Regions from separate parts of the Sanguibacter biliveldensis genome, predicted to be linked through region 2. Evidence: riboswitches for the same ligand, from Rfam matches in the RefSeq annotation. Region 2 holds a riboswitch; the other holds the start of a gene.
The links. Region 2 has a riboswitch for S-adenosylmethionine ahead of SANBI_RS16690 (ABC transporter permease). Riboswitches for the same ligand answer to the same signal wherever they lie in the genome.

Region 1 (5,304 bases), 530 kb from region 2:
CGACCAGACCGCACGGACCGTGCTCGCGCTGCTCGCAGACGGCCACAAGGACGAGGTCGTCGCCCGTCGGCTCGGGTGCTCGGTCCGCACGGCGCGCCGGCACATCTCCTCGCTCATGGAGCTGCTCGAGTCGGGCAGCCGGTTCCAGGCCGGTGCGCGGGCCGCGCAGGCCGGCCTGCTCGACCGAGACGCACAGCTCGACTGACACGCTCAGGCGGCTGGCACGCTCAGCCCGACTGACACCCTCACCCCGGCCGGCACGCTCAGCCCGGCCGACCGCTCCGCTCCTCAGGCACGCGGACCGGGCGTCATCGAGGCCTCCCGCCAGCAGCGTCCACACGTCTCACCCGGCGCGGGACGGTCCCGCTGCCTAGAGTCGTCCGCGTGACCCCAGCCGACGCGCCCCCGCCGACCTCCCCAGCCGTCATCGCGGGGGACGTGGTCCGTGCGCTCGTCGCTGCGAGCATCGTCGTCGGCGCAGTCCTCTACGGCCCTGTCGGCGCAGCGCTGCTGTCCCTCGTCCTGCTGGGCTCGGTCGTCCCGCGCGCCCTCGGCCTGCACGGCTACGGGGACCCCGCGCTCGGCCTGGTGCTCTCGGCCGCCGCGTGGGCCGGGCTCCTCGACCTCTACGAGGCGGTGCCGTGGCTCGACCTCGTCATGCACCTGGTCGCCACCGCGGCCCTCGCGGCGCTCGTCTGGCTCGTCCTGCGCCGCGCAGGCGCTGTCTCCGGCCCCGGCGAGGCGTCGCTGCGCCGCCCCAGGCTCGGCGTCGTCGTCTCGGTGACGGGGCTCGGCTCCCTGCTGGCGCTGCTGTGGGAGATCGGCGAGTGGGCGGGCGCTACCTACGTCGACGGCTCGATCAACGTCGGTTACACGGACACGGTCTCCGACCTCGCCGTCGGCACCCTCGGGGCCCTCGTCGCAGGCCTCGTCCTCGCGAGGCGCTCGTGACCCGCCGGCCCGGCGCTGCGGACATCACCGTCGTGGTCCCCGCACGGGACGACGCGGCGCACCTCGCGCGGTGCCTCGACGCGCTCGCGCGCCAGTCGCACCCGCCCTTCGAGGTGGTCGTCGTCGACAACGCCTCGACCGACGCGACAGCCGAGGTCGCCCGGGCTGCCGGGGCTCGCGTCGTCCGTGAGGACAGCGTCGGCATCCCGGCCGCGGCGTCCCGGGGCTACGACGCCGTCGAGGGCGGGATCATCGCGCGGTGCGACGCGGACAGCCTGCCCCCGGGCGACTGGCTCGCGCGGATCGCGTCGGTCTTCGACGCCGACCCGACGCTCAGCGCGGTGACGGGCGCCGGGACCTTCTACGACCTCCCGCCCGTGCGCGGCCACCTCGCGCGCGTCTTCTACATGCGCGGGTACTTCTGGGGGATGCGCGCAGCCGTCGCGAACGTGCCGCTGTGGGGCTCGAACATGGCGCTGCGCGTCTCCGCGTGGCACGGCGTGAGGCACCTGGTGCACAGGGACGACCCGCAGGTGCACGACGACACCGACCTGAGCTTCCAGCTCGGCAGCTCGGCGCGCGTCAGGTACGACCGCGCGCTGACCGTCGGGGTCTCCGGCCGGACCTTCCAGTCGCCGGCGAGCCTGGCCCGCCGGTTCCGCTGGGCCCGGCGCACCCTCGAGGTGAACTGGGCCGTCAGCCCGCCGTGGGAGCGCTGGACGCACAGGATCTCGACAGCCCGCCAGCTCCCCGCCGCACCTGAGCGGGCTGTCGCACCGCAACCGGCCGTCACACCCGGACCGGCCGTCACACCCGAGCAGACCGTCACACCCGAGCCGGCCGTCGCGGCGCCACCCGACCGGATGCTCGATCCCGCTCCCGACCGGGGATAGTGCCGGGGGGCGAGCGGTGCGAAGATTCCGGCATGGGAATCCAGAGCACTCTCGCCGAGGGCGAGCACGTCGTCCTCAACCTCCGCACCCACGTCAAGGCGCTGTTCGGGGCGATCGCGCTCTTCGTCGTGCTCCTCGCGGCCGCGGTCGCCCTCGTCGTGCTGCTCCCGGAGAGCTCCGCGCGCGGCTGGATCCTGCTCGCGGGTGGTGTGGTGCTGCTCGTGGTCCTCGTCGGCTGGGTGCTGCTGCCCTTCCTGCGGTGGGTGACCTCGCGCTACACGGTGACCAACCGCCGGCTCATCACCCGCAGCGGCATCCTCACGCGCACGGGTCGGGACATCCCGCTCTACCGCATCAACGACGTGTCCTACGAGAAGAGCCTCACCGACCGCCTGCTCGGCTGCGGCACGCTCGTCATCTCGGACGCGACGGACAAGGCGGGGGTCACGCTGCACGACGTCCCGCGGGTCGAGCAGGTCCAGGTGGTCCTCCACGACCTGCTCTTCTCGGCCGACGACGGCTCGGACGACGGCGAGTTCCCGCCCCGCGAGCCCCGACGCCGTCTCCGCTGACGAGACGCTCGTCTCACCCCTCGGGCAGAACCTGGACCGCCTGATGGATGCCGTCTAGATTCGGGGACACCATCCAGAGCGGTTGAGAGTCCTGGCTCGACGACACCGCAGCAACCCCCCACTATGGAAGCCTCCTGATGGGTGCGGGTGCTAACGCCAGGTCCGATGGAGTGAACTCATGACGGCTTCCGACGTCCCACCGACCCCCGCCGGGGGCGGCTCCGCGACCGCCCCGCCGGGGCGGCCAGCAGCGCGCCCGGCACGGCAGCGCCCCACGATCTCCTTCGAGCTCATGCCGCCCCGCAACCCTGCCGCGGCGCCGAAGTTCTGGAGCACCGTCGACCACCTGATCGCCGCCAGGCCCGACTTCGTGTCGGTCACCTACGGCGCAGCAGGCGGAGACCGGACCACCGCGCAGACCGTCGTGAGGCGCATCCTCGAGCACGCCCCCGTGCTGCCGATCGCGCACCTCACCTGCGTCGGCGCCTCCCGCGACAACGTCGCCGAGGTGATCGACGAGTTCCTCGCCGAGGGTGTCCGCAGCTTCCTCGCGCTCCGCGGCGACCCCCCGCGCGACCAGCCCGACTGGCGCCCGCACCCGCAGGGCATCAACTCGAGCGACGAGCTCGTGGCGCTGCTCCGCGAGGTCGAGGCCCAGCGCTGCGCGGACGACCCCTCGTCCGCCCTGCGCTCGGCCGCCCGTCCGCTGACCATCGCCGTCGCGACCTTCCTCGACGGCAACGCGGCGGCCGGCACCACGCGGTCGCAGGAGGTGCAGCGGCTGCTCGAGAAGCAGCAGGCCGGCGCCGACTTCGCGATCACCCAGCTGTTCTACGAGGCCGACAGCTATGTCGGCTTCGTGGACGAGGCCCGGCGCGCGGGAGTCACCCTCCCGATCCTCGCCGGCCTGCTCCCCATGACCGACCCGGCGCGTCTCGCCCGGGTCGAGACCCTCACGGGCGTCCCCGCCCCGAGGGCCCTCGTCCGCGACCTCGAGTCCCTCGCCGACCCCGCAGCCCGGCACGCCCGCGGCATCCGGGCGTCGGTCGAGCTGGCCGAGGCCGTCCTCGCAGCCGGAGCCCCGGGCCTGCACGTCTACACCTTCAACAAGCACGAAGCCGCACTAGACCTGCTCGAGGGCGTACACCTCGGCGGCGGACCAGCGCACCCGGCACCTGCCGACGCTGGTCCCGACCTGGCCAGCGGGCCGTGGGTCGGCGCATCCCAACCAACCGCAGCACTGATCTAGAGGGATGACCCATGACGACACGTACTGAGCTCAGCTCTGACCAGCAGAACCCGACCTTTGCCGCATTCCCGGCGGCGACCATTCTCGGCTACCCCCGCATCGGGCCGCGCCGCGAGCTCAAGAAGGCCGTCGAGTCCTTCTGGGCCGGCCGCATCGACGCCGACCAGCTCGAGGAGACGGCAGCTGCCCTGCGCAAGGCGACCCGGGACCGTCTCGTGGCGCTCGGCCTCTCCGCGACCGACGGCGCCGTTCCCGAGACCTTCTCGTACTACGACCAGGTGCTCGACACCGCCGTGACCGTCGGGGCCGTCCCGCCCCGTTTCGCGACGGCCGACGGCGACCTCGACCTCGCCGGGTACTTCCGCGCGGCACGCGGCGAGGGCGACGACGCCCCGCTCGAGATGACCAAGTGGTTCGACACCAACTACCACTACCTCGTCCCCGAGATCGGACCGTCGACGGCCTTCCACCTCGCCTCCGACCGCGTGGTCCGCCAGCTCACCGAGGCGCTGGCCGACGGCGTGACGACCCGGCCCGTCCTCGTGGGACCGGTGACCTTCCTGCTGCTGAGCAAGGCCGCCGACGACGCCCCCGCGGGCTTCGAGCCGCTCTCGCGCCTCGCAGACCTGCTCCCCGTCTACGTCGAGCTGCTCCGCGCGCTCGCTGCGGCCGGCGCGACCTGGGTCCAGCTCGACGAGCCGGGCCTCGTGACCGACACGATCGACGTGCCGCTCGGCGACGTCCTGACCGCGGTCACCGAGGCGTACAGGGTGCTCTCGACCGACCTCGCCCGACCGGAGCGCCCGGCGATCCTGCTCGCCGCACCCTTCGGCGACCTCCAGGAGGCGCTGCCCGTCGTCGCCGGGACCGACGTCGAGGCCCTCGCGGTCGACCTCGTCAAGGGATCTGCGCCCACCTCGCCCGTCCGGGGCCTCGAGACCAAGACCCTCGTCGCCGGGGTCGTCGACGGCCACAACATCTGGCGCGCCGACCTCTCCGCGAGGCTGGAGGTGCTCGAGGCCCTCGAGGGCCTCGGCGCCGGGGCAGTCGCCGTCGGCACGTCGACGTCCCTCCAGCACGTCCCGCACGACGTGGCCGACGAGCCCACGCTCGACCCGACCCTCGCGAAGTGGCTCGCCTTCGCCGACCAGAAGGTCGCCGAGGTCGTCACTCTCGCCGAGGGTCTGCGCGAGGGCCGCGAGGCCGTGCACGCCGAGCTGCTCGCCGCGAGCGAGGCCGTGGCCTCGCGGGCCACCGCCGCCGGCGTGGCCGTGGCCGCGGTCCGCGAGCGCACAGCCGCTCTGACCGAGGGCGACTTCCACCGCGGCCCGGCCCAGGAGCGTCGCGACGCCCAGCAGGAGCGCCTGAACCTGCCGCTGCTGCCGTCGACGACGATCGGCTCGTTCCCGCAGACCGTCGAGATCCGCAAGGCCCGTGCCGCGCACGCCAAGGGTGAGCTGTCCCTCGAGGCTTACGAAGACGCGATGCGCGCCGAGATCCAGCAGGTCGTCGAGCTGCAGGAGCGGATCGGCATCGACGTGCTGGTGCACGGCGAGGCCGAGCGCAACGACATGGTGCAGTACTTCGCCGAGCTGCTCGACGGCTTCGCCGTGACGCAGAACGGCTGGGTCCAGTCCTA
Region 2 (5,304 bases):
GCACCTCGACGACGGCTGGCTCCGGCTCCTGCGTCGTCCTCGCCGGCGGTGCGGCCCGCACCGACGGCCGCAGCCGGGTCGGCGAGAGCGAGGGCGCCGCTGCGACGAGAGCCTTCGTGTACGGGTCCTGCGGGTCTTCGAGGATCTGCCGGGCACTGCCCTCCTCCACCACCCGCCCGCGGTTCATCACGATGACGCGCTGGGCGCGCTCGGCCGCGACGCCGAGGTCGTGGGTGACGAGCAGGACGGCCGTCCCGAGCTCCGCGGTGAGCGACCCGAGGTGGTCGAGGACAGCGCGCTGGACTGTGACGTCGAGGGCCGAGGTCGGCTCGTCGGCGATCACGAGCGCAGGCCTGCAGGCGAGCGCGATGCCGATGAGCACCCGCTGGCGCATGCCGCCCGAGAGCTGGTGCGGGTACTGGCGGGCGACGGCCTCGGGGTCGCGCAGCCCGGCCTGCTCGAGGATCTCCACCACGCGCTGCCCGGTCGCCCTGCGGGCGAGGCCGGAGTGGACGACGAGCACGTCGGCCACCTGGTCGCCGATGCGTCGGACGGGGTTGAGCGAGACTGTCGGGTCTTGCGGCACGAGGCCCAGGCGCGCACCGCGGACCCGCTCGAGCTCTTTGTCGCTCCAGGCGCTGATGTCGGTGCCGTCGAGCACGATGCGCCCAGCGGTGCGGACGCCGCCGCGCGGCAGCAGCCCGATGATCGCCTGCGCCGTGGTCGTCTTGCCCGAGCCGGACTCGCCGACGACGGCTACGACCTCGCCCGCGTCGACGTGCAGGTCGACGCCGCGCACGGCCGGGACGGTCCCCCTGCGGGTCCTGTACGCGACCTCGAGACCTTCGACGACGAGGAGCGGGCCCGAGCGCGCGGGCTCGTCGACCGTCGTGGTGGTCTCGGTGCGGGTAGACGTCGTGCTGGTGGTGTTCGTGCTGGTGGTCTTCGTGCTGGTGGTCTTCGTGCTGGTCATCGCAGGTCGCTCCATTCTCCGTCGAGGGCCCGGCTGACACGGTTGGCCGAGAGCACCACGGCCACGACCACGAGGCCGGGCAGCGTGGTGAGCCACCAGGAGGTGGCGAGGTAGCTGCGTCCCTCAGAGACGAGGGACCCCCACTCAGGGGCCGGCGGCGCGGCACCGAAGCCGAGGAAGCTCAGGGCCGAGACCGCGAGGATCGCGGAGCCGAACTCGAGAGCGGACAGCACGAGCACGGGCCCTGAAGAGTTGGGCAGCACGTGCCGTCGCAAGATGGTCAGGCGTCCGACGCCCGAGGCCGCGGCCGCCTCGACGAACACCGACTCGCGGACCCGCAGCACCTCGGCGCGCATGACGCGCGCGAACGAGGCGACCGCGGCGACGCCGACAGCGATCGCGACGTTGGTGGTGCCGAAGCCGAGCACCGTGACCACGGCGAGGGAGAGCAGCAGACCGGGGACGGCCAGCAGGACGTCGACCACGCGCATGAGGACGTCGTCGACGACCCCGCCGACGAACCCGGCCACCAGCCCGATACCCGAGCCCGCGACGAGCGCGATGGCCACAGCGATCGCGGTCGCCTTGAGCGACAGGGCCGAACCGTGCACGACGCGGGAGAAGAGGTCACGGCCGAGGTAGTCGGTCCCGAACCAGTACTGCGCGCTCGGGCCCTGCAGCTTGTCGGCCGGGACGCCCACGGTCGGGCTGTAGGGCGCGAAGGCCGCCGGCCAGAAGGCCCAGGCGAGCGCGAGCGCGATGGCGAGGACTGCGAGCACGAGGCCCGGGCGCCGCACGAGCCACAGGGCACGTCGGCGCAGGCGCTCGGTGCGCGAGGGCACGGCCCAGGCGTCGGCGTCGGCGTCGTGGAGCCCACCGGCGGCCTCGGCGAGCGCGTGGTCGAGCCCGTCGGCGGACGAGGGCCCTGCAGTGGGGCCGGCGGCTGGGCCCGTCGAGGCACCCCGGACGGTGATCGTCAGGTCTGACATGGTGCGTCCTCTCAGACGGCCGCGCGGGTGCGCTGGCTGATGCGGGGGTCGAGGGCTGGGTAGACGAGGTCGACCACGAGGTTGACCACGACGAAGATGACGGCCGAGAGGACCACGAGGCCCTGCACGACAGGGATGTCCTGGAAGGTCACGGCCTGCTGGGTGAGGCGCCCGATGCCGTTGCGCGAGAACACCGTCTCGACGACCACAGACCCGGCGAGCAGGTTGCCGACGGTGATGCCGACGAGCGTGAGCGTGGGGATGGCCGCGTTGCGCAGCACGTCCCGCAGGTGGATGTGCAGCCTGGGGGTGCCCTTGGCGCGGGCCGTCTCGACGAAGGGCTGGTCCCACGTCGTCGACAGGCTCTTGGCCAGGACCTGCGCGATCACAGCGGAGGTCGGGATCGCGAGGGTGAGGCTCGGCAGGACGAGGGTCTGCCAGCCGATGTTGCCCATGGCCGGGAGCAGGGCCCACTGGAAGGAGACGACCTGGAGCAGCACGAGACCGACCCAGAAGGTCGGGACGGAGACGCCGAGCGGCGGCAGCGCGAGGAGCGCCTGGCGGAGCCAGCGCGCCTGCGTCCAGGTGGCGACGAGCGCGAGGGAGGCGCCGATGACGACGGCCAGCACGAGGCCGATCGAGGCGAGCTTGAGGGTCTCGGGCAGGGCGTCGAGGATCGAGCCCGTGACGGGCTGGCCGGTCTGGATCGACGAGCCGAAGTCACCGCGGACGGCCGCCCACAGCCGCGTGAGGTACTGCTCCCACACGGGCTTGTCGAAGCCGTAGCGCGCGGTGAGCTCGGCGACCTTCTCGGGTTCGACCTGCGTCCCCTCGCCGCCGGCGTCGAGCATGATCGCGACGGGGTTGCTCGGCAGCATGTACAAGATCGCGAAGGTCGCGGTGAACGCGGCCCAGAGCACGAAGACGGCCTGGAGCGCGCGGCGCAGCAGATAGGCACGCACGAGGGGGACTCCTCTCGGACGCACCGCGCAGGGCTCCACGCCCTGTCGCCACCCTGGCCGGTCGGCTGCGAGGCCGAACCAGCGGTGCGTGAGGGGTTGGAGATGCGGGTGCGTGCACGACCGGCGCTGCGCGCGGTCGGGTGGTCGGGGCACTTGCCGTCAGGGGTCCTGACGGCCTGGTCGATACCCGGGAGCACCCCGCTGCCATCTGGGGGTTGCTGCCTCGCCTGCCGGGCCATGGGCGAGATCTCGTGACCTGGGCGACACCCTAGGCATGCTCCGACGAGGTGGTCAAGCAGTGTCCAGCCCTGGTGGGGCGACTCTCCGGACGCGGCGTGTTACGCCCTGTGAACCCCTGTGAACCCCCGCAGCACCATCACTCGGAACCCCGGAACCTCGGAACCTCGGTGGCCCGGTGGCCCGGCGAGCCTGCGGCCCCGAGCCCGCTGGCTCCGCGGTGCCGGGGCCGGGGCCTCACGCCGTGTGCGCCCCGAAGAGCGGGCGGGTCTTGAGCGTGCGGCCGACCTCGGCGGCGACGTCGAGCAGCGCGTGCGTGACCGGGTGCCCCTGAGCGCCGTCGCGGTAGGCGAGGGCGACCTGACGCTGCGGGACGGCGCACGGGACCGCGACCACGCCCTCGGGCAGCACCTGTGCAGAGAGCTCGGGGACGACCGTCACGCCGAGCCCGGCCCCGACGAGCTGGATGGCCGCGAGGTAGCCGATCCCCTCGTGCTGGACGTCCGGGGTGAAGCCGGCCGTCCGGCATGCGGACACGATCGACCGGGTGCAGGGCAGCGTCGGCGCCCCGACGATCCACCTGTCGCGCCCGAGCACGCCGAGCCCGCCGTGCAGGACGACACCGCCGAGAGCCTCGGGCACGACCGCGACGAAGCGCTCGTCGAAGAGGCGACGGGTGCGGGCCCCGGGGACGACCTCGTCGCCGTCGTCCGGGTAGCGCAGGACGAGGGCCGCGTCGATCTCGCGGCGGATCACCGCAGGCATCGCGCGGGTCGCGTCGGTCTCGGCGAGACGGACGGTGACGCCGGGGTGCCGCTCGCGCACAGCGACGGCCAGGCGGCTGCCGACAGGCGCGAGGATGCTGGGGTACGCGGCCACCGTGACCTCACCGGCGACCTCGTCCTGGAGCGCCGCGACAGCCCCGCGGGCCCGTTCGAGGGCGGCGAGCACCTCGGCGGCGTGCTCGACGAGGAGGTCTCCCGCGGCTGTGAGACGGACGCGTCTGCCGTCCCGCACGAGCAGGTCGACGCCGGCCTCGTCCTCGAGGGTCTTGAGCTGCTGGGAGACCGCAGACGCCGTCACGCCGTTGACCTCGGCGACCGCTGCGAGCGTGCCGAGCATCGAGAGGTCCTGGAGGAGCGAGAGGCGCTTCACGTCATACATAAGAAGATCTTAGGCTGACGCGAAGTCTGGATAGATGGACTTCTTCTCACCATCCGGGCTACGGTCCCACCAGGTGACCCGGACGCGGTCGCCGACGACCACCGGACCACACCCGAGGAGGTGCACCGTGCGACGCAGAGCCATCCTGACCGACCTCGGTCCGCACACCCTCCGGCCTGCCCCGCGGAGCGCCCTGCGCCCTGCGCCGCACCGCCCCACCCAGCCTGCGGGCTGTCCGGCCGTGCGCCCCGGCAGCTGTCGCTGTCGACCCTGACCGCACGCCGAGAGGCGTCGGCGAGGACCTGAACACGTGCGAGCACCTCGTGACCGAGACCTGCGCCCGCACATCGCGACGGCCCTGCTGACGCCAGTCCTGCGCCTCGCGCCACAGCGCCACCCCGGGAGCACCGGCACCTGACACGGCACGTGATGCCACATCGTGTCCGCGCCCACAGGGCTGCCGAGGCCCGCCGAGGGATCACGCCCGGACCGAGCCCTGGCCAGCACGAGCACCGTCCCGTCGCAGCCCGGCACCGTCGGCATCTCTCGGCATCTCTCGGCACAGTCCTGCCCGCACCGCCCCCTCATCCTCCCGGCCACGACCGGCACCCTCCGCGCGCCCCGACGGCGCCGACACGGTGCCGGGGCCGCCGCACACCCTCGAACCGGAGCCACCGTGCCATCGACCCCCTCATCCCGCCCGGCCGAACAGCCCCAGGCCACCCCGACGCGTCCGGCCTCGTTGTCTCACCAGACCACGCCGTCCCACCAGAGCACGTCCCGCCGCCCGGCTCTCGCCGCGGCCGCCGCCGCAACTGCCGCTGCGCTGCTGCTCGCCGGCTGCGCCTCCTCCGGGACGGCCGCCCCGGGCGCCTCGGCGGGCGGCGGCGAGCCGCAGAGCGGCGGCACGCTGCGCTTCGGCCTCGGCTACGACCCCACCTGCCTCGACCCGCAGCAGGCCGGCGGCAACGACTCGCTC

Region 1: another riboswitch for S-adenosylmethionine. It lies ahead of SANBI_RS00275 (methylenetetrahydrofolate reductase); the one in region 2 lies ahead of SANBI_RS16690 (ABC transporter permease).

Annotation. Positions count from the first base shown of each region.
Region 1 covers NZ_CP138359.1:57,115-62,418, reverse strand. Annotated here, with positions in the region: gene SANBI_RS00295 (helix-turn-helix transcriptional regulator) at 1-205, shown strand, start outside; gene SANBI_RS00290 (hypothetical protein) at 385-951, shown strand; gene SANBI_RS00285 (glycosyltransferase family 2 protein) at 948-1,844, shown strand; gene SANBI_RS00280 (PH domain-containing protein) at 1,877-2,416, shown strand; SAM riboswitch class I at 2,483-2,588, shown strand; gene SANBI_RS00275 (methylenetetrahydrofolate reductase) at 2,595-3,665, shown strand; gene metE (5-methyltetrahydropteroyltriglutamate--homocysteine S-methyltransferase) at 3,677-5,304, shown strand, end outside.
Region 2 covers NZ_CP138359.1:3,840,895-3,846,198, forward strand. Annotated here, with positions in the region: gene SANBI_RS16680 (ABC transporter ATP-binding protein) at 1-973, opposite strand, end outside; gene SANBI_RS16685 (ABC transporter permease) at 970-1,962, opposite strand; gene SANBI_RS16690 (ABC transporter permease) at 1,974-2,924, opposite strand; SAM riboswitch class IV at 3,069-3,181, opposite strand; gene SANBI_RS16695 (LysR family transcriptional regulator) at 3,399-4,325, opposite strand; gene SANBI_RS16700 (ABC transporter substrate-binding protein) at 5,002-5,304, shown strand, end outside.